2 regions of the Bacillus sp. F9_6S_D1_P_5 genome follow, and region 2 is predicted to be linked to the other one. Evidence: riboswitches for the same ligand, from Rfam matches in the RefSeq annotation. Region 2 holds a riboswitch; the other holds the start of a gene.

Region 1 (4,892 bases), on a different contig from region 2:
ATCTGGATTACCACCAGCTTCTTTTATCATCGTTTTTAAATACATCTCACTTAAAGGTGTTCCAGAATATCCAACTGTTTTCCCCTCTAAATCTTTTGGCGATTGAATGCCCGCTGACTTCAGCGATACAACATGATTTAATGGTGAACGTACGACAGCCCCAATTGACTTCACTGGAATTTGTTCATTTGCTTTTGCCATGACAACATCTGGCTGGTAATATAGGCCAACCGTTACTTTTCCTGCAGCTGCTAAAGTTAATGGGTCAGTCGGATTGGAAGGGAATTTAATATTCACCTTTACACCTTCTTCTTTAAAGTAGCCTTTTTCAATTGCTGCATAAATAAAGCTATGTACCGCATTTGGGTACCAATCAAGCATGACCGTTATTTCTTTTTCTTTTTTACTCTTATCTGATGCTGAATTACTAGAACATCCAGCAATCATTGCAACTAATAATGTAAACACAAAGATGCGTTTTAATAATTTCATGAATGCTTCCTCCAACTAATGAATTTCTTTTCTAATATCGAAATAAGTATGACGAAGAAAATAGCTAATAACGATAACAATACAATGGGTGCAAATACACCTGCTCCATCTAACTGCGTCATCATTCTTTTACTGAAATATCCTAGCCCAGCTTGTGCACCGAGCCATTCACCAATTGCTGCCCCAATTACACTAAGCGGAACTGCAATTTTCAAAGCTGAGAAAAAATAAGGAAGAGCAGACGGCAATTTTAATTTAAGAAAAACATCTTTTTTCGTTGCCCCGTACGTAACTAAGAGCTCCTCCCATTCTTTTTTCGTACTGCGTAGCCCATCATACGTATTGACCGCAATTGGGAAAAACGTAATTAAAACCGTAACAACGACTTTACTCCAAATCGTATATCCAAACCATAAAACGAAGAGCGGAGCAAGCGCTGTAATAGGAATCGTTTGTGAAGCCACTAATAATGGATAAAATGCTCTCTCCATCCAATTACTCGCGTTCATTAACATCGCTAGCCCTACCCCAAGTACGATAGAAATTGCCACACCTATTAAAACGACATATAATGTTGCCGGCAAATGAACCGTAAATAATATATCTTTTAGTTTCCATATCTTCATTACAATCGCAGACGGTGACGGTAAAATGTACATTTCATCTACAATTCTTGCGCCTACTTCCCAAATGACAAGTAAAATGCTAGAAAGTGTAAGGGCAGGTAATAGTTCCTTCAGCCGGTTCATCATACGAGTACCTGCCTTTGTAACATACTAAGAAGCTCATCTTTAAGCGCTAACACTTCAGGCTTATATAAATCTTTTCTTGTTCGATTACGATCAAGCGGTACAATCCTCTCGGTTAAAGTAGTTATCGGTTGCTGCTCTACTACTAAAATTCGATTAGAAAGAAACAATGCTTCTTCCACATCATGAGTGATAAATAAAATTGTTTTTTCCCACTCTTTCCATTGTTCAAACAGCCATTCTTGCAAAGATGCCTTCGTTAAAGCATCCAACGCGCTAAACGGTTCATCTAACAGCAATATCTCCCCGCCTGTTAATAAAGTTCGAATAAAGGATACACGTTGTCTCATACCACCAGATAAATCTTTCGGATATTTTGTCTCATACCCTTGTAAGCCAAATTTATGCAATAGTTCCTTCGCCTTTATTTGTGCTTCTTTCTTCTGTACACCTTGGCACTCTAACGGCAGGGCAGCATTCTCAATAATCGTTCTCCACGGCAGGAGCATATCTTTTTGGGGCATATACCCTACAGGGTGGCTCTTTGTTTCTGTCAGCTCTATCTGTCCCGTACTTGCTTCTTCTAAACCTGTAATAAGGCGAAATAAAGTACTTTTCCCGCATCCACTCGGTCCGATAATACTTACAAACTCTTTATCTTGTATAGAAGCATTTAATTCATTGATGATTGGTTTCTCATCATAATGAAAAGAAACATTATGAAACTGTAGTATGTTCTTGCTCCTCAAATCCCCACATCTCCTTACGATAGGACATATCCCAGAATAAATATTCAAATCGACTGGAATATAGGAAAATCTCCTCTAATCGATCTAGCTCTTTGTCAGATTTTCCAACTGCCATTTCATTTAATAAATCTATTAGCCAAATACAAAGGTTACCGTATTCTTCAGAACTATATCCTTGAATCCACTCACCAAAGAACTCATGATCTCTCGCTCCAGGAATATCATTTAAACGCTTTCCAATTTCCCAGTAGCTCCACATACATGGAAGAAGTGCTGCTATTAATTCCGCAAGTGTGCCATTTTGAGATACAGACATCATGTAATTTGTATAAGCTAAATTTTTAGCAGATGGCTTTGCAGACTCTATCTCCTCTATAGAAATTCCAAGTCTTTTTGCATATTGTTTATGGATTGTCATTTCTCCATTTAATATTCCATCAATTTGTTCAGCAAATTTCCCCATTACTTGTGGATTCGTTGCCTTTACAACACCGATGGCATATAGCTTTGCATAATCTAACAAATATAAATAATCTTGAATAATGTAATACTGAAACTTATCTTTTTCTAACGTACCGTCTCCCATACCTACAACAAACGGATGATTATGACTCATCTCCCAAACTGGTTGTACAGTTTCTAATAATCTATCGCAAAATTTCATTTCCCTATCCCCTTCCGGTATGTGTATATAAATAAAAAACCACTTCTAAATAAGAAGTGGTTACAGCAAATAAAATTATAATTTATTCGTTGCTCCACTTCCCTTCGCTAGTATTACCTAGATCAGGTGTTATAAGGGTTAAGGATTATTCCTCTCTCAGCACAACAAGCACCCCTAGTGGTTTCAATATGAAATTTTCAAACAAAAAAGCCCCGTTTCTATACGCAAAGAAACGGGGACTTATTATTAGTGTCCGAATTGCTTCCCTACGCTAGCATAATCTAGATCAGGTAATGAAAAGGATCAAAGGCTTACGGCCTACTCTCAGCTGGCAACACCAGCTCTCCTAGCAAACTATGAAATTAACACTGTCAGTATAACATCGTAATAAGACATCATCAACTGTTTTAATTTTCTTAATTGTCAACAAAATAATAAAGCCATATAATACTTATATTCTATGTTAGAAATTATTATCCTAATTAATTGGATAAAAAGGAATCATTATCCTCAAAAAATTTATTTTTATATTGATTTCATATTACATTTATGTGAATAAACCCACTATATTATATCTTTATACTATAATAAAATTACAACTATACAACTAGAGGAGGTCTCTATTATATGAATATGAAAGCTACTGCTTTAGCAGCAACTACTGTCGCAATTGCTTCTTTACTTCCTTCTATGGGAGAAACAAATGTACAAACAGCCAACGCTGAACAATTATCTAATGTAAAAACTGGCTATGTCAAAGTCAATCAAGTAACCTTACATACAAAAAATAACGCAAATAGCTCATCAATTGATACAATTCGCTTTAATACGAAAGTGAACATACTTGAAACAACTGATAGCTGGTATAAAGTATCTGTTAATAATAAAGTAGGTTACGTACAAAAAGATGCTATTCTACTAAAAAACAAACTTCAATCTAATAATCAATACATCGTTAATGCCAATGCATTAAACGTTCGTTCTGAACCTAATTTAGAATCTTCAATTTTAGATGTGTTACCAAATGGGAAATTCGTTACTATTCAAGAAGAACAAGGCGAGTGGTATAAAATTTTACATAATGGCACAACAGGTTACGTACAAAAAGCATTCGTTTCTAACGGTTCACAGCCTTTAGTAAAAGGCATTACAGTTCAAAATAATACGAAATACACAGTTGCAACACCTAAACTTAATGTACGTAGCACCGCTAGTACAAGTAGTGCACTGCTTGGTTCATTACAAAATGGAACACAACTACAAGTAGTAGAAACTGTAGGAACTTGGTATAAAATTCGTTTTGGCACAGGATACGGATACGTGGCAAAACATTATGTAGTGCAAAATCAAGCACAAGTTCAAAAAGCCCAAACTGCTTCCATTCCAGCAGTTTTCAAATTCCCTACACAAGGAAAAATTAGCTCAACCTTTGATATGCGCTGGGAACAAATGCATTATGGTATAGATATTGCAGCTCCAGGTAACGTCTCTATCCAAGCGGCGGCGGCAGGTAAAGTTGTGAAATCATATTATTCAGCTAGCTATGGCAATGTTGTGTTCATCGCCCATCAAATAAACGGGAAATTATATACAACAGTCTATGCTCATATGAAAGATCGCACTGTACAAGCTGGTGATCAAGTACAAGCTGGACAATTAGTAGGTCATATGGGAAACACAGGTCATTCATACGGGCAACATCTTCATTTTGAATTACACAATGGAGAATGGAATTTTGAAAAAACAAATGCAGTAAATCCACTGCCATATTTAGTTAGGTAAATTGTATGTCACGCAATATCAATATACCTCTCTTAATTGAATACTTAGCCTTTTTAGGTTTAATCTGTTGTTTAATCATTTACAATACAAATACTGTATTTTTGTCTATTATCATTGCTTTTGTTGCTTTAGAAATTATGATGGAATCTTTTCAAGTTCAACTAAAACAAAAAATTGCCCATATTTATAATGCCATCTTTCTATTAAGTGCCCTAATAGCAAATATTATTAGTAATGGTTTTTATTTATCTACCGTATTTCCTGTATTTTTTATGGCTATTTTATTATTCATAGCTAGATACATTCATGTTCCTAATAACAAAAAACACGAACAAGAAGCTTAGAAAGAGGAGACACTGTGTATCAATCTTTCAAAGATAATCCGCTAAAATATATAGTGAATTTATATAAAAAAACAAATACTTTTTTTGGTATACAAGGAAGCAATACGGCACA
Region 2 (18,785 bases):
TATCTCTATACTTTTGTCATTCGTATTCATCCTTTTGAGTATTATGTTTATCCTGTTTGGAATTGATGAAATAAAGAAACAGGAAAAAGCAAAAGCATTTGTTTATTTTCTCGGTTCTGCCTTTGTTTTATATGTTGGGGTGTCTAGTATATTTTCCTAAAAAAGAGGCCGTCCAATACATATTTTAGACGGCCTTTTCTTTTTATTCGCTTCATACCCTTGTCAATTTTTGTCGGTAAATCGATATCCAGTGTCGAAACGTCGATATATAAAAAAAATCGTTGATATATTAAAAAAATCGTTGATATATTTCAAGTTGCGTTCGATATATTTGAAAAATCGTCGATATCATTTCATTTATTATGGTGCTACAAAAAAACTGCCCTTTTACAGGCAGTTTTCCTTTTTATCCAAACACTTTCTCAAGTTCATCTTTATCTTGGCTTAACCAGAAGTTCATTAAGCGTTGTGCTCCTTCTAAGTCGTGAAGCTTCGCTTGGCCACACTGCGTTTCATTTGCAGCTGGAATTTCTGTAATTTGAACCGCATCTTTTAATGTTAATTCTAATAAATCAATGATTTCTCGAACCGTCGGTGTTCCGCTTACTACAAGATAATATCCTGTTTGGCAGCCCATTGGTGAAATATCGATAATATCAAAATGCGGATAACGATCAATATATTTACGTAAATTAAATGCTAATAAATGTTCTAACGTATGAATAACATCTGGTTTCATTGCTTGTTTATTCGGTTGGCAGAAACGAATATCGAATTTATTTACAATACCGTCACTACCTACATTGTGAACTCCGCAATGTCTTACATAAGGCGCCTTTACAATCGTATGATCTAATTCAAAGCTTTCTACTGATGGCATACAACATCTCTCCCGCTTTTAATTTAATTCCGTTATATCCAATATGATATAACGGAAATGCACATTAGTAAAGTATTATGTACAGTCGTGCTATAATACTTTAAGAATATGCTGAAAAGGAGACCGTTATGAAACAGATTTTTATTGAGATTATACGCTTTTATCAAAAGTTCATATCTCCGATAACACCACCAACTTGTCGCTTTTATCCAACCTGCTCTCATTACGGGTTAGAAGCGTTTCAAAAACATGGTGCCTTGAAAGGGTTTTGGCTTACATGTAAGCGTATATTAAAATGTCACCCTTTCCACCCGGGAGGATTTGATCCTGTCCCAGATAAAAAGGATGACAAAGTAAATTCTTAATTGTCGTAGCCATTCACAACTAAATCTAATTTTCCTGTGTCAGGGTTAATAACAAGACCGTGAACAGGTACTTCTTCAGGAAGTAACGGATGGTTACGAAGTACTGATACGCTATGTTCTACGCTTTCTTCTACACTAGAGAAACCGCGCAGGAATTGTTCTAAATCGATTCCAGAATAACGAAGTGTATCTAATTTTTCTTCTGTTACACCGCGTTCTTTCATTTTTTCGATTGTACTGCTTGCTTGAATTTTAGCCATACCGCAATCGTGGTGACCAACTACACATACTTCATCCGCACCAAGCTCGTATACAGCAACTAAAATACTACGCATAATACTTCCGAATGGATGTGAAATAACAGCACCTGCTACTTTAATAATTTTCACATCACCGTTACGCATATTCATTGCTTTTGGTAATAGTTCAACAAGACGCGTATCCATACAAGAAATAATTACCATCTTTTTGTTTGGAAATTTCCCTGCTACAAACTCTTCATATCTCTTCTCTTCAACGAATTTTTCATTGTACTGCAAAATCTCTTCTAATGACTTCATAGTAAAGGACCCTCTTTTCTCTCGTTTACACTACATAAACAGTGTACCAAAATATGAAAAACACAAAAAGTATATTGCAATATTATAAAAGCGATATATTTTCAGATAACCGACATAATTCTTTCAAAATATACACACAGCTTTGTAACAAGTCTCACATACTACACTCTTATTTTCACTATAAACTAATTGTAGATAATGTAAAAAAGGAGTGAATATTTATTATGTCCGACGTTCTGTTACTGAGTCGTTTTCAATTTGCAATTACTATTTTTTATCACTTTTTATTTGTACCTTTGACAATCGGACTTGTTATTTTAGTGGCATGTATGGAAACTCAATACGCCCGCACATTGAATCCAACATATCGCAAAATGGCAAATTTCTGGGGTAAATTATTTACAATTAACTTCGTCATGGGGATTATAACCGGGATTACGATGGAATTCCAATTTGGAACAAACTGGTCTGAGTACTCCAAATATATGGGAGATATTTTCGGATCCCCTCTCGCAATCGAAGCACTCGTTGCCTTCTTCTTAGAATCTACTTTCATGGGAATATGGTTATTCGGTAAAGACAAAATTTCACCAAAGTTCCGTGCCTTCTGTATGTGGATGGTTGCACTTGGAACAAATATTTCCGCACTTTGGATTATTACAGCAAACGGCTTTATGCAAAATCCGGTTGGCTACGTCGTACGTAACGGCCGCGCTGAATTAAATGATTTCTGGGCACTTGTTACAAATCCATATGCTTGGAACATGTTCTTCCATACTGTAATTGGCTGTTATATTGTTGGTGCTTTCTTCGTTATGGCAATTAGTGCCTATCATTTGTTACGTAAAAACGAAGTGGAATTCTTCAAAAAATCATTCAAATTTGGTTTACTGTTAGGTTTATTCGCTGCAACTGTTACACCGTTTATGGGGCATCAGTCTGGTGTATCCGCAGCTAAATATCAACCAGCAAAAGGAGCTGCGATGGAAGCTGTTTGGGAAACTGGAAAAGGACAAGGCTTCTCGATCGTTCAAATTCCTGATGTAAAAAACGAAAAGAACTTTGAATTCCTTACGATTCCGAAACTAGGAAGTTTCTTCTACACAAACTCATTTGATGGAGAAATTGTTGGTTTAAAAGATATTCCGAAAGAAGATCGCCCAAACGTTAACCTCGTGTACTATAGCTTCCGCTTAATGGTTGCACTTGGTATGTTCTTTATGGCATTAACTTGGTACGGTTTCTATTTAAACCGAAAAGGAAAACTAGAAAACTCAAAACGTTATTTAAAAGTTACAATGTGGTCTGTTTTACTACCATATATCGCAATTAACGCTGGTTGGATTGTTGCCGAAGTAGGCCGTCAACCATGGACGGTTTATAAACTAATGCGTACAGCAGAATCTGTATCACCTATATCTGTTCCGCAAATTTGGTTCTCATTAATTAGTTTAATCTTGTTCTACACTTTACTTTTAATCGCAGACGTATACTTAATGCTGAAGTTCGCGAAAAAAGGACCTGCTGCATTAGAAGAGCCTGCTACTGAAGGAGGTACAGCTCATGTCTCATGATATGCTTGCGATCATCTGGTTTGGTTTATGGGGCGTAATTTGGACAGTTTACTTCATTCTTGATGGGTATGCACTTGGTAACGGAATGATTTTTCCTTTCGTTGCGAAAGACCGACAAGAACGAAATCAATTACAAGAAGCAATTGGCCCTTTCTGGGGTGGTAATGAAGTATGGTTAATTACAGCTGGTGGTGCAACATTTGCTGCCTTCCCAGTCACCTATGCAAATATGTTTAGTTATTTATATACACCGTTATTCTTAGTATTACTTGCACTGTTTGCTCGTGCTGCTGGACTTGAATTCATGCATAAAGACGATTCCCCAATTTGGCAAAAAACTTGTAAATGGGCATTTACAATTGGTAGTTTCCTAATCGCCTTCTTATTCGGGGTTACGTTCGCTAACCTTTATTACGGACTACAAATCGGAAAAAATGGCTATGAAGGAAATTTACTTAGCTTACTAAATCATTACGGTATTTTAGGAGGTCTGTTCTTCACTGCTATATTCGTCGTATCTGGTGCCCTTTGGGTTATGATTAAAACGACTGGTGAAGTATCTGATCGTGCTTATAAAATTGCAAGACCATTTTCAATGGCAGCTGCTATCATTTTAGCTATTTTCTATGTAGCAACTGCAAATCGTACAAACTTATTTCAAAACTTCACGGAGTATCCGGTACTATTCATTCTTCCAGTACTCGCCATGTTAATGAGTGTACTCGCACTTATTATGGTGTACAAACATAAAATTGGTCTCGCATTCACATTCGTTTGCTTAACAATCGCAATGTTTATGACGACTGGCTTTGCAGGTATGTTCCCAAGAATGTTACCGTCACGTATTAACGACGCATACAGCACAACGTTATATAACGCAGCAGGTAGTGAGTTAAACTTAAAAATTATGTTCTTCGTTGCAATGGTTATGGTACCAATTGTTATTGGATATCAACTTTGGAGCTACAGTATCTTTAAAAATAAAATTCATAAAGACTCTGCTAAAGGGTATCACTAAAATGAAAAAAGACACTTCGTTTGAAGTGTCTTTTTTATACGTATGATTTTTGATAGGATGTTATATTTCTAATCTAACAACTATAATACAGAGAATCATTAACAGCTCACAGCTAGATTGTAGCACAAGGTAAGTTCATCATTTTATGCAATTTTACATATTTCCCTATAAAGTAAATTGTATTCCTTGATCATTGGCATCGCTATCCCCTACATCTGCTGTACTAATCCCATTAAATGTTTGTACTTTTTTTCCAGTATTCGATGATCCCGATCCATTATAAGCTTTCGTTTTTTCAATTGGCTGCACGTTATATTTATCACCTAAATTAATTGTTCCGTTACAATTTTCAATAATAACACCTTCCACAACTGATGGCATTTTGTCACCTACTTTCATTTCGTTACTTTTAGTGTATGAGAATCGCCTACAAAAATAGCTTGCTTCCATAAGAAAAAGCACTCAGCCTGAGTGCTTTTTCTTATTTACCTTTTTTCTTTTTTTCACAAGCAATTCCATCGCCATCACGATCTAAATGCTTACCATAATACGGGCTGTCTCTTGTAATATCATAATATCCAGCATCGTTTGCTTCTTTACAATTAGCAAAACGTTTCGGATCAGGCTTTACTTCTGGTTTCACTTCAGGTTTTACTTCTGGTTTCGGTTGTGGTTGTTTTGCTCCTGGTCTTTCTTCAAGTGGTAACGTTGCATTATATAAGAATTGAACGTATTGCTCACGACTTACATGCATTCTAGGTGCGAATGTACCATCACCAGTTCCAGCTGTAATATAATTTGATTTAATTGCAGTAATCGCAGGGTTCGCCCATCCATTTCTATCTACATCTGGGAAATTATGATCCCCTCTTATTTGCAATTGGAATCCCTTTGTCAAAATTTGTGCCATTTCATCGCGAGTTAACGAATCTTTCGGTCTAAAGTTTCCTGTGCCATCTCCAGTAAATATACCCATCTCTGTTAAAGCAAGAATCTCTTTTTTAAACCTAGTTGAACGATCCGTAACATCCTTATATGGATTGTTATACTGTTCTTTTACTGTCGGTTTTAATTGACGGAACATAAGAGCAGCAACTTGCTCACGTGTTACATCATCACCAAATCCAAAAAGCCCATTTCCGTATCCAGCAACAACGTTTTTATTTGCTAAATCCATAATCGCTTTATAAGACCAATGATTGTTTGGAACATCTTTAAAATCTGCACTTGCCTGTGCTGTTCCAATTGAAGTAAATGCTGTAGTTGCAACAAGTGCACCTGTTAAAATTAATTTTTTAAATTCCATACTTAAGTCTCCTTCTCTTTCCACAATAATCATTTAACAATATAACAAATTATATAAATATAATTTGTCATATTCTGTCGAACACAAAAAAGAATCCAGCAGGATTCTTTTTTGCTAAGCATGAATGGCAATTTTGGAGACAGTTGACTTCTTCAAAAATTTATTAGGGGTAATATTTTGAAAAAGAAAGCCTTTCATATGTAGGTTAACACCACTGGAATATATAGTAAATTGATAATGTTTATACGGAAGATTGCTAATGTTTAGTATAGATAGTTTCCACTATGCAAACAGTAAAAACATTCTATACTAAACAAAAAAGGTGCCTTCAAAGAAGACACTTTTATAAACAGACACTATAAAACAGAATTATTTATTGTTATACGATTGTTAGATACAAAAAGTAGAGGGAAATGTTTGTATAAAATTCTGCTTTATATAGTCTACCTACCACTTATATTTTAATCCTCTTTACTTGAAAATAAATATAATATGCATAATTACATACGAAAAAGAAAAGGCACTCCATAGAGTGCCTCTTCAACCATTTTACTTTTAATATATCGCTTTACATACATTGTAACATATGTATCTATATATTTTATTGAGAAAATTCTAAATCATTTTTTCTTTCATTTTCAATTATAAAATCATGTAATATAAATGGTATGTCAAATTCTTATACAAATTGAGGTGTACTATATTTATGTATTTCGGAATTATTCCCCTTATATTGTTTATTATTTTTCTTATCTCTTATTTAAAGGATCCACGAAAAATAATAAACGGCTTTTTATTTAATGCCTTTTTCTGTTCATTTCTATTATTTTGCGCTATAGCCTCATATGAGTCTGGTAGTAATTCTTTGCATTTTATCGTTATTCTACCTATGTTAGCACTACTTGTAATGATACCTTTTGGTATCGTTGCTTTAATGTTTGGGCTATTTCTTAATGCGAGAATCTTGATGAAGCGTGAAGGAAGACGATTTACAAACTCTTTAACCTTAATTGCAGCCTTAGGGATTTTATTATGCATACTACTCGCTATCATAAATCCAGCTAACTTATTTTCACCACATTTCCAACCTATTTTTGGTGGTATTTCTCTTATAACCTTATATTTCTTTATACACTTATCTAACTTCTTAACCGCTTATTTTTTATATCAATTCAACAGACCAAGGCGTAATCAAGACTTCATTATCGTTCTTGGTAGCGGCTTAATTAATGATAAAGTACCACCTTTACTTGCAAGTCGTATTAATAAAGCGATCGATTTTTATTGGAAACAAGTGGCTGTAAATACACCACCAACAATTATTTTCTCTGGCGGACAAGGTCCAGATGAAGGCCTTCCAGAAGCAGAAGCGATGCAAAAATACGCTGTTGAAAAAGGAATTCCGCTTAAACATACCGTACAAGAAAATCGTTCGGTAAACACATATCAAAATATGTCATTCTCTAAAGAAATTATGGATTCTTTAAAACCTGAAGGTAAGTACAGAAGCATTTTTACAACGAACAATTTCCACCTTTTCCGCGCTGGTATATATGCTAGGCAAGCAGGTCTTAATAGCCAAGGAATCGGATCAAAAACTGCCTTTTATTACTGGCCTAATGCAATGATTCGTGAATATGTCGCAATCGTTGTGATGGGACGTAAGCGTCATATGAAAGTTTGCGGAGCTATTTTAGGATTTTCTTTATTCCTATCCGTGCTTAGTTTTATCATTTCTTAATAGTCTCCCATCCTTTGAAAGGATGGGATTTCTTATACTCATTTCAAAAATATTTTAAAGTTAATATGGTCATAATATTCCCTGCATACATCCATTAAAGGAGAATTTTTTCAAATAAAATGTTAAAATGGAAGTTAGGTGTGAATGACGTAACAAATAAGAAACTAGTTTGAAACGAGGAAATTACATGGAGAAAATTATCAAAAACAAGCCCAATAAGCTAAAAATTGCTTCTAAAGCTTTGATGATTATTATTGGGGCATTTATCACAGCGTACGGATTAGAAGCAGTATTAATTCCAAATAACGTATCAGACGGTGGTGTGACTGGTTTAAGTATCGTTAGTTCAAGATTATTTGGATTACCATTAGGGGCTCTAATCGCAGTTATTAACATTCCTTTCGTCTGGTTAGGATATAAACAAATCGGTAAAAGCTTTGCAATTTATTCTATTATCGGGATTGCTTCATTAGCAGTAGGCACTGTTGTTATGCACGGAATACCAGCTATTATTGAAGGCGATACACTACTTGTTACAGTTGTTGGTGGTATTATCATCGGTTTCGGTATGGGACTAGCATTACGTAACGGCGGCGCATTAGATGGAATCGATATGCTAGCTGTATTGCTTTCTCGTAAGTTACCTTTTGGAACAAGTGACCTTATTTTATTCTTAAACATGTTCGTATTTATTTTCGTATCAACAGTATTCGGTCTTCAAGGAGCTATCCTTTCGGCAATTGCTTACTTTATTGCTTCGAAAGTGATTCATATCGTTGAAGTTGGTTTAAGTGGTTCAAAAGCATTTAAAATCATTACGAAAGAGCCTGAATTAATGGTAGAAACCATTCGCGATCGTTTAGGCCGAAGTGCAACATATAACGAAGTGTACGGTGGTTATTCAAGAGAGAAATTCAAAGAAATTTCTTGTGTAATTAACCGTTTAGAAGAAAGTAAAATGAAAGAACTTATTAATGAAATCGATCCACACGCCTTTATTACAGTTTATGACGTAGCAGAAGTAAAAGGCGGTAACTTTAAGAAACGTGATATTCATTAATCATTATGCAAAAAAAGAGGCAGTCCCGAATTTCGGGATTGCCTCTTTTTATTATGAAGCTGCTATTGTTATCAGTTTTTGTCGGTAAGTCGATATATGCCGATAATCGCCGATATATTTAAAGTTATGGTCGATATATTCCAATAATCGCTGATGTACTTTTACTCTCCCCATCTTCTTCCTCTCTTAATCCATGATACATATTTTTGAAAGGCGGGCACTTCTTGTTGAAAGCGGAGCGGAACATATAGAAAGAGAGTACATGTACATAGTATCCATAGAATACCTACTACAAAGTGAAATTTCATCGTTGTGCTAATAAACAGGCTTACAAATAATACGAGGAACATTATTACACTAAATCTTTTATACATAGTCATACTAATCCCTCCTTATACATTAATTGTACCAGCTACAAGGAATTAATTTCCATAATAAAAAGACCGAAAAGCGAATTCCACTTTTCGGTCTCTCTAACTATCTTCTCTTCGTAATCTTTCCTGAACCACCGACCCTCGTTTTCGGAGGAGATGTATTCCTTGGCGGCGTTTTAATAGATGATTTCGGCTTCACATCTGATCCGCTTGAACCACCTGGATTTTTCGTTATTTTCCCTTTGCTTCCAGTAGAAGGCGGAGGCGTACTACTTCCTTTTTTCGTAATACTTCCTGTATCGCCTACGGAAGGTTTCGAATCTACATTATCGCCTCGCTTAATGATAGATCCTTTCCCTTCCTTCGTAATTGGAGGAGGTGTTTTCTTTTCTTCTTTCGTAGGTGGTCTTTCTGGAATAACTGGTTTATGATTTTGTCTGTCATTATATCCGCGATAATCACCGTATGATGATTTTCGTGAACCGAATATATCGTTTAAAATACTCCCCATAATATATCCTTGCAGGAAGGATGGTTGGTAATTTTGACGGACAAATTCTTCATTGCTTACTTCAATTAACGTATCAGATGGTTTCTCTTTATCCTTTTGCAAATTATACATTTTATCAGAATAAACGAGGAACATTTGATTTTCGTCTTCTTTAGATGCTTGCTTCGGTTTCCTTTCAGCTATAAGTTCCTTTGCGACTTCAGGAACTGACCGATTGGCGGCCCTATACACGTAAGATTCTTGTTTACCTTCCTTTGCGACAGATTCAAGCGGATAACGGTCTTGAATCGACTTTGTCTGTCCGCCTTGACAACCTGATAAGGCATATCCAGCAACAACAAGTAATGTAACGATAGCAAGTATAGGGATCACGAACGATTTAATCATGGTAAACAATCGGTTTGACATGATTACGCCCCCTTACGTTGCTCTTATAATTTGTACATCAGCAGGAATAATTGCTTCTCCCTCATACATCATTGTGCGACCATTTTGCCATTCAATACGTAATAATTTTCGGTTATCTGATTGGAATTCCCATACGTACTGTTCCTCTGAAGCAGAGAATGGTGTTTTTCCCATCACAACAACACGTCCGTTATACTGCTCTTCCATGTGGTACTCTGTATCATCCATTTCAATTGTCGTCGGAATTTCATCAATCGAATCTAAGCGACCATCAATTGGTGTATATAATTTGTAATACGTATTTTCACGGTCTTCAATTTTTAAATAACGAATATCTTTCCCGTCTTGCAGTGTTAAAACAATTTCTTTACGAGAATGCATACTCGTTTTCCCAGTTAATTCGTACATAACTAATGAAACTTCAACCATATCGCCAGGAGCTAACGTTAACAAACTTTTTTCTGGTTTCGGCGGCTCTGGGCTCTTCATTATATTTTTAATTCGTTTAAATAAACTCACGATCTACCCCTCCTTCTCTCTTTATAAACAAGCACCTAAAATAAGTGCACCAACGATATGTAATGATCCGGCCAACATCGCATGCGCAATACTGCCTTCTTTCGTACCTTCTTCTAAATCTAAACCTGCTATTTTCTTTAACACAAATTCGATAAACATTTCTACCACTAATAAAATAACGAAAGAAACTGCTGATGCAAGTAGCGCTTGCCATAAGTCATTTGCTTTCGTTATCGATTGAGATAAAATGTACCCTTGCGCGAATAATTTCATGACGAAACGCGTTGTTACAGCTGTATTCCCATTCTTTATTTCTTTTAAATCATTGTATTTCGTAAAAATTGAATCAACCCACATAATTGCAAATAAAAGTACTGCACTTGCTCCAGTCCATACAAGCATGGCTACTACATTTGTCCATGTCATTGCAAAACCTCCTCTAAAAAATAATAGAAAACCGACATGAATTTATTTAGACATGTCGGTTCATTTGTCTCTATTCTATATTATTTCTCATACTGCTTCATAATACGAGCTAATTCATCGTCAACAGCAGAATTTTTGTTTAAGCTTGCGAATTCATCATCTAATGACTTTTCTTTTTTATAAACTTCGCCGCTTGCTTCTGCTTCAGCTTCTAATTGAAGAGCTTTCTCTTCCATACGGCTTAAACCAGCTTTTGCTGAGTTTGAATCAAATCCAGACATCGCCTGATTAATGTTCTTTTGTGCTTTCGCCGCATTTACACGTGCTACAAGTGTTTCACGTTTATTTTTCAGCTCTGTTAATTGCTTACGCATTTCTTCTAGCTTCAGACGAAGATTATCAGCAGCAGCTTTGTTTTGCTCATAGCTTGCTTTATACTCATTCATCTTTTGTTCTGCGTTTTGTTTCTCTTCAAGAGCACGACGCGCAAGATCAAGATTGCTTGCTTGAACAGCCATATGAGCTTGCTCTTCACGTTTTTTCACAAGTGCTTCTTGCTCTTCAAATAATATTTTAAATTTCTTCTCAAGTGCAATTTGAGCCGCTACACTTTTCTCAGCTTCTTGTACATCTGCTTGCATATCGCGTAAATATTGATCCGTCATCTTAACTGGATCTTCTGCTTTCTCAATTAATGAATACACATTCGACATAGTTAAATCTCTTAATCGTTTAAATACAGACATCCAAATTCCTCCTATGATATACCTCATATTTCAAATTCACTACTCGGAAAAATAAAAATCTCCCTTAACAGTAAAGAATAGTCATTTTTACAGCTATGTGTTTATTATAACAAAACGAAGATGTCCTTACATGTTATTTCCAAAATACATCCAATATAATATGACATTCTAGATACAATATTGTATTTCTAATATATTCTCATTACTTCCATTTTAAATTAACTTACTTTTGTGTAATTTCACTAAATTACATAAGTGTAATGTTACTGTAAGCTAACTCGATAGTTACGTTTTCATATTTCTTATACGCTAATACCAGAAGCAACAAACAAGCTTCTCATCATTTCAGAACTAATACAAAAAATGTATTTACTATAAAACATATAAAAGGAGAAATCATCATGAAAAAATTAGTAGGAATCGGATTAGCAGCAGCAATTTCACTAGGAGCATTATCAGGTTGTTCTTTATTAGGAGAGAAAGCGAACGGCTTTGTACTGTATGGATCAGAAGAGCAAGTTCAGCAAATTACAGATAAAAACAAAAAAGAAGTGAAGGAAAAAGACTTCTATAAAATGAAAATGACTACATTAGAGGGTAAAAAAGTTCTTGTCATGGATAAGAAAACTGGTGAAAAACTGGTGATGAAAGAATTACTTAGCAAAGTTGATGAAAAAGACGACACAAAACCACTTGATAAATTGCCAGCTGTAACAGCAGAACAAGGTGTATTATTCGCTAAAGAAAAAGTAGAAAATGCTACACTTGATGGAGCAAAATTAAAATACGAAGGCAACACAATTATCGGAAGTGGCCGTTCATATGCAGACATGTTCGCGATTGTTGACGATGCAACTTACGGAAATGTAAAAGGTGATGAAAAATCTGTTGGGGTATTAAAATTCGATAAAGACCCAAGTAAAGAATTCCCTGGTTACAACGGAGTAGAAGCTTCTCAACTTGTAAAAATTAAAAAATAAAACAAAAAAGCTTTGCGAAATTCGCAAAGCTTTTTTCTATTTATTATGAGCCACTTGCTCCATATCCGGACTACAAGTTTGCGACTGACATGATTTATGTAAAGAACATGCTGCGCATTTTCCCTTTTTACTTCTCTTTACAAAATTAACTAACGTGTATGCTGCATAACCAAAAATGATAGATCCAATTATAATATTGACCATCATCACAATACATCTCCTTCTAAAATCCGAGTAAAGATCCAACTTGGTATATAATGAGCGTTAATACATAAGCAACAACGAGTGGATATACGACAGAGAAAATCGTCCACTTCGCTGATCCTGTTTCACGTTTAATAACAGCTACTGTCGCTAAACACGGAACATATAATAAAATAAAGAACATAAATGCATATGCTGATAGCGCCGTATAATGTGCCCCCATTACATTTCCTAGCACATCTTCTTTCACCGCATAAATAATTGCCATTGTAGAAACGACAACTTCTTTCGCTAAAAACCCTGTTAAAAGGGATGCCGCAGCTTGCCACGTTCCAAAACCAAGCGGTGCAAATAGTGGTGCGATAAATCCACCAATCATCGCTAAATAACTGTCTCCCATATCAACACCAAATCCTGATGGACCTGCATAGTTTAATAACCAAATCACAACAGAGCCACCGAAGATAAATGTACCTGCTTTACGAACAAATCCTTTTCCTTTCTCCCACGTGCTTAGCCATAACGTTTTCGCTTGTGGCACGCGGTAAGGAGGTAGTTCAATAACGAAAATAGATTTTTCCGCTTTTAAAATGGTAAGAGACATAATTTTTGTAACGAGTAATGCAAGAACGATACCTGCAACATATAAAGAAAACACCACAGTTGCCTGACTTTGAGGGAAGAATACTCCCGCAAATAATGCGTATACAGGTAAACGTGCCGAACAAGACATAAACGGTGTTACAAGAACTGTAAGTAAACGTTCCTTTTCTTGTTCAATCGTTCTCGCTGCCATAATACCTGGAACATTACATCCAAAACCGATGATCATCGGAATGAACGCTTTTCCGTTTAAACCGAAGAACTCCATAATTCTATCCATAACAACTGCAATTCGCGCCATATATCCTGAGTCTTCTAATAATGAAATGAAAAAGAATAGTGCAAAGATTTGTGGAACGAATACTAATACCGCACCAACACCGGCAATAATACCTTCTGTAACGAGCGCTTGAATAAAATCAGAAGCTCCAACACTTGTAAGCCCAGCCGTTACCCAATCCGTAAGCTTTCCGCCAAAAAATTCATCTAACATATCCGATAAAGGTGTCCCAATCCACGTAAACGTAACCTGAAAAATAAAAAACATAACTGCTAAAAAGATTGGAAGTCCTAAAATTTTATGTGTAATTAACCTATCAACTTTTTCCGAAAAAGGAATTTTCCCTTCTTTCTCATGCTTCATAACATTTGTTTTTAACTTTTCAATATACGCTTCACGAGTTTTGTAAATATGCTCTTCCAACGTACAATCAAGTTTTCCTTCTAGACGAGATCGAATGGCTACAAGTTCCTTATAAATTAGTAATGCTTTCATTTCTTTTTCTACTACTTCGTTATTGCTTAAAAATTGAAGGGCTAACCATCTCGGATGCTTATAATTCTCTTTCTCTAAAAGAGAAATTACCTCTCCAATTCCTTCATCCATTAGTACACCATATGAAATAATGAATGGCTTTTTCTCGTTTTTGTCATTTTCTTTAAGAGTCGCAAGTAGTTCTTCACAGCCTTTTCCGCTTCTTGCAACGACAGGAACGACTGTTACACCTAATAGTTCTGATAATCGTTTTACATCAATTATAATTCCTCTTTGCTTTGCCACATCGACCATATTTAATCCAATTGAAATTGGCTTTCCAAATTCCAGTAATTGCAATGTTAAATGCATATTTCTCTCGAATTGCGAAGAATCCACTATATTTAACATATGATGAAACTCGTCTGTTAGTAGAAAATTCGTAACAACACCTTCATCACGCGAAACTGGATTCAAATCATATACACCTGGTAAATCAATTAATGTTCCTTGCTTATCTTTTAATTTACCAACCTTTTTTTCTACTGTTACACCGCTCCAGTTTCCTACATACTCATAAGAACCAGTAAGTGCATTAAATAATGATGTCTTCCCTGTATTCGGATTCCCTAGCAAAGCTACCTTATTCACGCTAATTCCACCTTTATCATTTTCGCGTCACAATGACGAATACTAATTAACTGTCCACGACACTCCAATGTACAAGGACCTTTGAACATCGCTTTTTGCTTCATGCGAAGTTCGCTTCCTTCAGAAAGACCGAAAGCAGCCAATCTTCTCTTTAATAAATGATCTAAAGACTGAACACTTTTTACTAGCACTTTCTCACCGATTTTAATATCTACTAAGCTCATAACCTTCCCCCTCCGAAGAGAATGATAATTATTTTCAGAAGAATTATAGCACACTCTTTTTCTCGAGCACTATCCCCTTTGACTTCATATTTATTAACATTTTTCTACAATTTTATTTCAATAATTGTCATAATCGATTCGTTTGCCATTCTCATCCATTTCGCTTACAATAAACAATAGCAAATAAAGAATCTCGTTATCACTGGGGGAGCCATGCCGCTGAGAGGGAACACTTCGTTCCGACCCTTCGAACCTGTTAGTTAATGCTAACGCAGGGATTGTGCAAACGTCCGAAATACATACCTCTTTTTATTTACGTATTTCGTATCCTCCTATGATACCTATTCTTTTTTGTACAACTTGGATTTAGGGGGAGACAACATGCGTAACACCAATTTACAAGCGATGATCGAATCTGCAATTCTTGCAGCCTTCGCCATGATTATCGACATTTTACCATTATCACTTAAACTTCCAACAGGCGGTTCCATTTCATTTGCTATGATTCCTATTTTTATTATTGCATACCGCTGGGGCTTTAAATCAGCTTTCTTAGGTGGTTTAGTTTGGGGACTATTACAAATTGTCGTGGGAGATGCTTACATTTTAACACCTATTCAAGCATTCATTGAGTACTTCATTGCCTTTGCTTTTATTGGATTTGCTGGTTTATTCTATCGTCCAATTCAAAAAGCACTTTTAACGTCTAATGAAAATAACTTAGAACAATCAAGTTTAGGTAGCCGCAAAGAAAAACCTTCATCAAAACAAAACCAAGGTAAGAAAGTCCTTGCTTATATTATCCTTGCTACATTTATCGGTAGCTTTGCTCGCTATTTCTGCCACTTTATTGCTGGTATTATTTTCTGGGGACAATATGCACCGAAAGGTCAATCAGCAGTTCTATATTCATTAATCGTAAACGGCAGTACAATGCTCGGTTCTTTTATTTTATGTACAGTTTTACTTATATTTTTATTCCTCACTTCACCACGTCTATTCAAAAGCATCAATGCTTATCAAATGAATACACAAAAAAAGGGCGCTTAATGAGCGCTCTTTTTTCATATCGTAATATCAATTAAAAATACAATAAATGCACAAAAGAAAATAAACACCATTATACTTAGCCAATTGCTATGCACGGTTCATCGACTCCTTACATAACCTCATTTTCTAACCAGATTATATCGTTTAAAAATAAAGATTAGGTAAAGATAATATGAAAATAAATAAAAAAAAGCGTAGCATGCATCATCTACGCTTTTTTCGGTAAGTAAAAGTAAAATAATACACCATCTTCTGTATTTTCTACCCCATATTCAGCATCATGCAGTTCTAAAATGTTCTTTGAAATAGCAAGACCAAGACCCGTTCCACCTTGTGAACGCTGACGAGATGCATCCACACGATAAAAACGATCCCAAATTTTATCTAATTGCTCTTCTTCAATGTGAGTACCTTTATTTTCAATACACACTTTTATACGGTTCTTCTCATCTATTGTAGAAATAATGATATCCTCTTTATTTGGTGTATAACGTATTGCATTCGTAATGAAGTTCACAATGACTTGTTCAATCCGGCCTTGATTTGCAACTACTTCAAATGAACATATATTTTTATGAACACAAAGTTCTTTTTTCTCTATTTCTACAGATAGATGTTCACATATATCTTCAATTACTGTATCAATATAAAACGAATCCTTTTTCATTTTATATGTACCAGATTCAAATTTAGCTAACTCAAGCATATCCAAAATTAACGTATCCATTTTGTCTACTTCTCTCTCCATCGCTTGAAAATAATACTCTTTTTTATGCTCAGCTACCCCGTCTTTTAAAATAGAAATACAACTTTTCATAATACTCAGCGGTGTTTTTAATTCATGCGAAACACCAGAAATGAATTCTTTCCGTGTATTTTCTAACTTTCTTTCCTTTTCAATATCTTGTTCAAGCTGTCCGATATGAGAATTTAATTTGTTAGAAAGTATATTAATATTTTTCGATAAATCACCAATTTCATCTTTTGAAGTAATCGGAATTTTTTCGGTGAAATCTAAATGCGCTATTTTCTTCGTCGTATCATTTATTTTTAATAACGGCTTTGCAATTTGTTTTGAATAATAAAACGAAGCTAGAAAAATGAGAACGACTACAAATGCAATGATGTAAATGTAGTAATCTTGTACCATTTGTACTGCTTCATCTACAGGCTGTAAAGAAGCCATCGCATAAATATATGTGACTGATCCGTCTCTTTCTGTTATTGGTTTCATTAATAATTTATATTTTATATCATTCTTTTCATAATCAATTATTCGTGTTGCATCTTGTATTTGCTTACTTTCTTTTACTAATAAATCAGCTTGAAATTCCTTTATATTATCCAAAAATAAATTATTTTTATAGATTGGATTTACAGGCCCTTTTACATCAGGGAATTGTACTTTCGTAATTTTCCCTTCTAGATTGAAATCTGAATTTTGAGCCGCCCTCTTCTGTTCCTCAGCACTCATAATTCCAGCAACCTTTTTTCTTTCTACAATGCTAGCATCTTGAGCGACTTTTGGCTTCTCATCACTCACCTGAGGTTCTTTTGCGGCTAATTTCTTACCTAACGGTTTATTCAGCCAACTCAAGTTTACTTCTTCTACATATAAATAAAAAGCAATAAAACTATCATCCCTGTTTAGTCCATGAAAATACACGGATCGTCCTTCCAACTTAGGGAGTGTTCCACCTTCAATTTCATCTATGCTCATGAGATAGTACAAAGGAATTTTGATTACCTTTTTTCCAAACTCCTTTTCTGCCCTACGATCTAAAGTAACCTCTACATAAAAATCATCCACATGTTTTAAATTCCCATTCTGATCTAATGTCGTAATCCATGTATTATTTTCCCTAAAAAAGTCTTGCTCCAACTTCTGAATTCCTTCTGTACTTCCTGTATAATTCAAATAATTCTTCTCAAAAGAATTTAAATTCACTTTAATATCTTCCACTTTTCGATTCGCATAATATTGTTTAAAAAATATCGTTTGTCCAATAAATATCGTCGCTAAAATTAACATGCATAATGCTGTTGTGAGAGTAAATAATTTTAGTACAATCCCTTTTCTCATACATTCCCCTCAAATTTATATCCGGTGCGCACTACAGTTGTAATGTATTTTGCTTTCTCTCCTAATTTATTTCGCAAATTACGAATATGACTATTAACCGTTCGATCATCACCGGCAAATTCGTATCCCCAAATTCTTGAAATCAATTGTTCTCGTGTTAAAACAATCCCTTGATTTTTCATAAAATACGCTAATATTTCAAATTCTGTATGCGTTAAATTAATGTCTGTTTTATCTACCATAACAGTGCGTGACGGAAAATGGACGTGAATACCGTTGATTGATAATGTATTATCTTCATTCTCTAAAAGTTGCTTTGTTACTTTTCTACTTTCTAACAATCTTTTCGCTCTTGCTAATAAAATTGGGGGGCTATACGGCTTCGTCACATAGTCATCCGCCCCAAGTTCAAATCCAAGTAACGTATCATCTTCATCTACACGCGCCGTCAGCATAATAATAGGAACCTCAGAAGTTTTACGGATTCTTCGGCAAACAGACCATCCATCAAGTTCCGGCAACATAATATCTAAAATAACTAAATCCACCTCTTCTTGCTCAAATACAACTAAAGCTTCTTTTCCATCTCTTGCTTCAAACACTACATATTGCTCACTCAAAAAATAATCTTTTAATATTTCACGCAAAATATCTTCATCTTCCACAATTAAAATGTTTTTTGACATAACTTATGTATCCCCTTCCGTTTTCAGAAACTATCACTTCATTTTGAATAACTACCAGTTAA

Evidence for each region. Region 2 has a riboswitch for thiamine pyrophosphate ahead of thiT (energy-coupled thiamine transporter ThiT). Riboswitches for the same ligand answer to the same signal wherever they lie in the genome.
Region 1: another riboswitch for thiamine pyrophosphate. It lies ahead of tenA (thiaminase II); the one in region 2 lies ahead of thiT (energy-coupled thiamine transporter ThiT).

The regions. Positions count from the first base shown of each region.
Region 1 is NZ_JBTREW010000013.1:4,248-9,139, reverse strand. Features, by position in the region: gene ACUXEY_RS16915 (ABC transporter substrate-binding protein) at 1-492, opposite strand, end outside; gene ACUXEY_RS16910 (ABC transporter permease) at 489-1,241, opposite strand; gene ACUXEY_RS16905 (ABC transporter ATP-binding protein) at 1,241-1,990, opposite strand; gene tenA (thiaminase II) at 1,959-2,654, opposite strand; TPP riboswitch at 2,737-2,840, opposite strand; TPP riboswitch at 2,901-3,012, opposite strand; gene ACUXEY_RS16895 (SH3 domain-containing protein) at 3,282-4,436, shown strand; gene ACUXEY_RS16890 (hypothetical protein) at 4,442-4,780, shown strand.
Region 2 is NZ_JBTREW010000033.1:21,786-40,570, forward strand. Features, by position in the region: gene ACUXEY_RS26320 (YczI family protein) at 1-160, shown strand, start outside; gene luxS (S-ribosylhomocysteine lyase LuxS) at 407-880, opposite strand; gene yidD (membrane protein insertion efficiency factor YidD) at 1,009-1,245, shown strand; gene ACUXEY_RS26335 (beta-class carbonic anhydrase) at 1,242-1,805, opposite strand; gene cydA (cytochrome ubiquinol oxidase subunit I) at 2,030-3,379, shown strand; gene cydB (cytochrome d ubiquinol oxidase subunit II) at 3,369-4,397, shown strand; gene ACUXEY_RS26350 (spore germination protein) at 4,563-4,796, opposite strand; gene ACUXEY_RS26355 (S-layer homology domain-containing protein) at 4,879-5,703, opposite strand; gene ACUXEY_RS26360 (YdcF family protein) at 6,410-7,444, shown strand; gene ACUXEY_RS26365 (YitT family protein) at 7,632-8,504, shown strand; gene ACUXEY_RS26370 (hypothetical protein) at 8,666-8,884, opposite strand; gene ACUXEY_RS26375 (DUF4247 domain-containing protein) at 8,982-9,797, opposite strand; gene ACUXEY_RS26380 (DUF4178 domain-containing protein) at 9,810-10,316, opposite strand; gene ACUXEY_RS26385 (DUF350 domain-containing protein) at 10,338-10,742, opposite strand; gene ACUXEY_RS26390 (PspA/IM30 family protein) at 10,823-11,488, opposite strand; gene ACUXEY_RS26395 (lipoprotein BA_5634 family protein) at 11,890-12,468, shown strand; gene ACUXEY_RS26400 (FeoB-associated Cys-rich membrane protein) at 12,505-12,675, opposite strand; gene feoB (ferrous iron transport protein B) at 12,692-14,680, opposite strand; gene ACUXEY_RS26410 (FeoA family protein) at 14,677-14,904, opposite strand; TPP riboswitch at 15,099-15,200, shown strand; gene thiT (energy-coupled thiamine transporter ThiT) at 15,286-15,954, shown strand; gene ACUXEY_RS26420 (sensor histidine kinase) at 16,163-18,037, opposite strand; gene ACUXEY_RS26425 (response regulator transcription factor) at 18,034-18,723, opposite strand; gene ACUXEY_RS26430 (class D sortase) at 18,762-18,785, opposite strand, start outside.